2 regions of the Streptomyces sp. NBC_01450 genome follow, and region 1 is predicted to be linked to the other one. Evidence: riboswitches for the same ligand, from Rfam matches in the RefSeq annotation. Region 1 holds a riboswitch; the other holds the start of a gene.

What was found. A riboswitch is a leader RNA that binds a small molecule or an ion and turns the genes downstream of it on or off. The one in region 1 is predicted to bind thiamine pyrophosphate.
Region 2: another riboswitch for thiamine pyrophosphate. It lies ahead of OG568_RS09545 (purine-cytosine permease family protein); the one in region 1 lies ahead of thiO (glycine oxidase ThiO).

Annotation. Positions count from the first base shown of each region.
Region 1 is NZ_CP109480.1:8,051,921-8,054,110, forward strand. It holds gene thiS (sulfur carrier protein ThiS) at 1-53, opposite strand, end outside; gene thiO (glycine oxidase ThiO) at 50-1,255, opposite strand; TPP riboswitch at 1,253-1,364, opposite strand; gene OG568_RS35770 (hypothetical protein) at 1,417-1,767, shown strand; gene OG568_RS35775 (NAD(P)/FAD-dependent oxidoreductase) at 1,800-2,190, shown strand, end outside.
Region 2 is NZ_CP109480.1:2,070,586-2,072,775, reverse strand. It holds gene OG568_RS09555 (SH3 domain-containing protein) at 1-337, shown strand, start outside; partial or broken gene OG568_RS09550 (maleylacetate reductase) at 588-749, shown strand; TPP riboswitch at 827-921, shown strand; gene OG568_RS09545 (purine-cytosine permease family protein) at 911-2,190, shown strand, end outside.

The DNA of each region.
Region 1 (2,190 bases):
AGGGCCGTGTCGGTGGCGACGAGCCGTCGCTCTCCGTTGACGAAGATGTTCATACGGTCTGCTCCGTGAGTGCTGTGCTGAAGCGCCCGGGGGTGAAGGGGCGGGCCTCTTCCGGGAGTTCCCCGGTGGTCAGGACGTGCGCCATGACGTCCCCCGTGACGGGTGTGAGCAGGACGCCGTTGCGGTAGTGCCCGGTGGCCAGCAGCAGCCCGTCGAGCGCGGTCGGGCCGAGTAGCGGCGCGTTGTCGGGCGACCCGGGCCGCAGGCCGGCGCGGGTCTCGGTGAGCGGCAGCTCGGTGATCCCGGGCACCAGCTCGTGCGCGTCGCGCAGCAGCTCGTACACCCCGCCCGCGGTCACCGTCGTGTCCCAGCCCAGCTCCTCGCTGGTGGCGCCCACGACGAGCTCACCGTTCTCGCGCGGCACCAGATAGACCTGGCTGCCGCGCACCACGGCCCGCACGGTCCGGCTCAGGAACGGCGCGTACCGCTTCGGCACGGTCAGCCGCAGCACCTGCCCCTTCACGGGCCGCACGGGCGGCAGTACGGCGTCGGGAACGCCCGCGAGCTCCCCGCTGTGGCTCCCGGCGGCGAGCACCACCTGCCCCGCCGCCAGCCGCTCACCACCCGTCGTGACGACCCCGGCGGCCCGGTCCCCCACGACGGTCAGGCGCTCCGCCCACGTCCGGTGGAACTCCACTCCGGCCCGCTCGCACGCCGTGACCAGGGCCTTCGCGAGCCGGCGCGGGTCGATCTGGTGGTCGCCGTCGACCCGCAGCCCGCCGCGCACGCCGGGCGCGAGCATTGGTTCCAGACGACGGCACTCCCGGCCGCTGAGCCACTCCGACTCGAGCCCCGAGCGGTGTTGCAGGGCATGCAGTTCGCGCAGGTGAGCGCGGTCGTCGGCGTCCATCGCGACGGCCAGCGTGCCGCACCGGCGGTAGCCGAGGTCCTGGCCGCTCGCCTCGGTGAGTTCCGCCACGAAGTCGGGATAGCGGCGCGCGGAGGCCAGGTTCAGGCCCAGCAGGGTCTGCTCGCCGTAGTGCAGCTCGGTGACGGCGGCGAGCATTCCGGCGGCCACCCGTGCGGCCCCGCCGCCCGGCTCGGGGTCCACGACCGTGACGGTGAACCCGCGCTGCGCGGCCCGCCAGGCGGTCACGAGACCGATGATCCCGCCGCCGATGACGAGGACGTCTGAAGCACGTGCGTCCGATGACGGCGCATCCGATGAACGTGCAGGTGTACGCGTAGGCGACATGGGCGTCCAGCCCCTCCCTTCGCCGGCATGACCCGGATCAGGTTCGTACGGTCGGAGGCCGCCAGCCTCCCTCTCAGCCCGGTACGTCCGGGCTCCCGCGAGTGCTTTACGTTGGCCACCCTAGCCCCACGCCGTATGTCTCAGTAAGGGAGCCTCCGTCCATGGCCCGTTCGCTCGACGGCCTCGTCCTCGCCCCGGTCGCCGACCAGGCCCCCGGGCAGGTCGGTACGCGCACCCGGTTCACGTACCACGAGAAGGACGGCGAGATCTGGGCCGAGTACACGGGCGGGGACGTCGTACGCGGTCACCTCGTGGGGACGCGGGAGGGCGACCGCCTCGACTTCCGGTACGTGCAGCTGAAGCACGACGGCAGCACCTCGTCGGGCCACTGCGTGTCCGTGGTCGTGGAGCTGACCGACGGACGGGTGCGCCTGGAGGAGACCTGGGCGTGGGAGTCCCAGGACGGGAGCGGGACGAGCGTTGTGGAACAGGTCACTGCGCACGTCCCCTGACTGACAGATTGTCAGTTGTCTATGGTGATCAGGTGAGCGAGCAGACGCGGGCACAGGGGCGTACGGCACGGCGGGTCGTCATCGTGGGCGCGGGCATGGCCGGCGTGCAGACGGCGGTCGCCCTGCGCGAACAGGGGTTCACCGGGGACGTGACGCTGATCGGCGCCGAGCCGCACCAGCCGTACGACCGGCCGCCGCTGTCCAAGGCGGTGCTGCTCGGCAAGGCCGAGGGCTCCGCCTTCGACATCGACTTCGAGGCACTGGGCATCGAACTCCGGCTCGGCTGCGAGGCGCTGGGTGTGCGCCCCGCGGACCATGAGCTGGACACCGAGGCGGGACCGGTGCCCTACGACGTCCTGGTCCTGGCGACCGGCGCGGAGCCGATCCAGCTGCCCGGCGCGCAGGGAGTGCCCGGCGTCCATC
Region 2 (2,190 bases), 6.0 Mb from region 1:
GACCAAGGCGTTCGCCACGGCGGGGGTCGCCGCGCTGGCCACCGGACTGCTGCTGACCGGCGCGGCCGGGGCGCAGGCCGCGGCGGCGGGACTGCCCTACGCCGTCACACCGTACGTGAACGTCAACGTCCGCTACGGGCCCTCGACCACCACCGGCATCGCCGGGCACGTCACCGCCGGGCAGCCGCGCGGCGCCTCCTGCTGGACCCACGGCGAGACCATCCGCGACAACGGTTACGTCAACGACGTCTGGGTGCGATTGGCCGAGGGCTATGTGAGCGCCGTCTACCTCAAGGGCGACCAGTACGGCGGCCTGCCGGCCTCGGCCACCTGCTGACCGACCACTCGCGGTGCCCGACCCCGACCCGGGGTCGGGCACCGTACTGCGTCCAGGAGCCGTCAGCGAGCCCCCCGCACAGCGCGCCAGTCCAGGTTCTGCCGGGCCCGGGTCACGGGCCGCCACACCGTCGACCGCTCAAGGGGCCGAAGGATCTCGCACCGGGTGGAGATCGTGTGGGGCCTCGGATCCGGAAGACGATCCGCGCGGGCTGGGTGTCGCACGAGAAGTCGAGCGGGATGTCCAGGTCGTGACCCCGGTCTGGGGCCTCACCGAGCATGGCGCCAAGCGCACCGGACGCGACCCCGTCGTCCAGCCCCGCAGCGTCGTCTACGACCCCGAGCTCACCGTGGACGGTGTGCCGGCGCTGCTGACGGCGGCCTACGAGGGCGTGGAGCCGAGCGCCGGCGCGTAGGGCGCGGGGCCGTACGGGCAGCGCGGACCCCTCCCCACTGCGGCGTACGCGTCGCCCGGGCTATCCTGACCGCCGAACCGGACACGGGGTGCCCCGCACGAGGGCTGAGATCACACCCGTCGAACCTGAACCAGTTAGGACTGGCGGAGGGATGTCTCATGTCGTTGCCGTATGCCCGTAACGCTCGCGGCGAGGTGGCCGTCGGAGGCCCGCAGGGCGTTTTCGACGGGCGGATGCCCACCGCCCCCGGGGATCTGCATGTCGAGGCGCGCGGAATCGCCCCGGTCCCGGAGGACCACCGCTACGGCGGCCCGGGCCGTCTGTTCACCGTGTGGTTCGCCCCCAACCTGACCATGACCGGCGTGTTCACCGGCACCGTCGGCATCGCGCTCGGCCTGGACTTCTCCACCGCGCTCGCCGCCGTCGTGCTGGGCACCCTCCTGGGGGCGGTACCGACCGCGTACCTCGGCACCTGGGGGAGCCGGACCGGCGCCGGACAGCTGCCGCTCGCCCGGCTCGCGTTCGGCCGGGCCGTGGTCGTCCCCGGTGCCCTGCAGTGGCTGTCGTCCATCGCCTGGGACGCGTTGATCGGCCTCTTCGGCGGGGACGCGCTGGCCCAGTTGTGCGGCTGGCCGTTCTGGCTGGGCGTGCTCGTCATGATGGCGGTGCAGGGGGCGCTCGGCGTCCTCGGCTACGAGGTGATCCACCGGCTCCAGACCGTGATGACCTTCGCCCTCGGCGCCGCGTTCGTGGCCCTGACCGTGAAGCTCCTGAGCGGCGCCCACACCGCCCCCACCGCCACCGCGCACGGCGCCGACCAGGCCGGTGCCTTCGTCCTGACCTGCACGATCGCCCTCAGCCTGGCACTGTCGTGGGCGCCGTACGCGAGCGACTTCAGCCGCTACCTGCCGCCCACGGCGTCCCGCCCGCGCATGTTCTGGTACACCCTGGCCGGCATCAGCGTGTCCTTCGTGGCCGTCCAGGCGCTGGGACTGTGGGGCGCGGCCGTCTTCACCGACCAGACCGCCCGCGGCGTCGACACCCTGCTCGGCGGCGGCGCCCTCGGCGCGTTCGGTCTGCTCGCCGTGGCGCTCGCCGCGCTGAGCAGCAACGCCATGAACGACTACAGCGGCTCCCTCGCCCTGCAGACCATGGGCGTACGGCTGCCGCGCCCGGCCGCCGCCGCGCTGGCCGCCGTCCTCGGCTTCCCGCTCGTGCTGTGGATGCACGCGGCCGACACCACGGCCCGCTTCCAGAACGTCCTGCTGTTCGTCGGCTACTGGATTCCCGGGTTCGTCGCGATCGTCGCCGTCGACTGGCGCGCCCGGGCCAGGGCCCGCGGCCGTGGCCCCGTGGACCTGGCCGTCGAGAGCGCCCGCCCGCAGCCGTGGTGGCCCGCGCTCGTGGCGTTCGCCGCCGCCTTCGCCGCGGCGGTGCC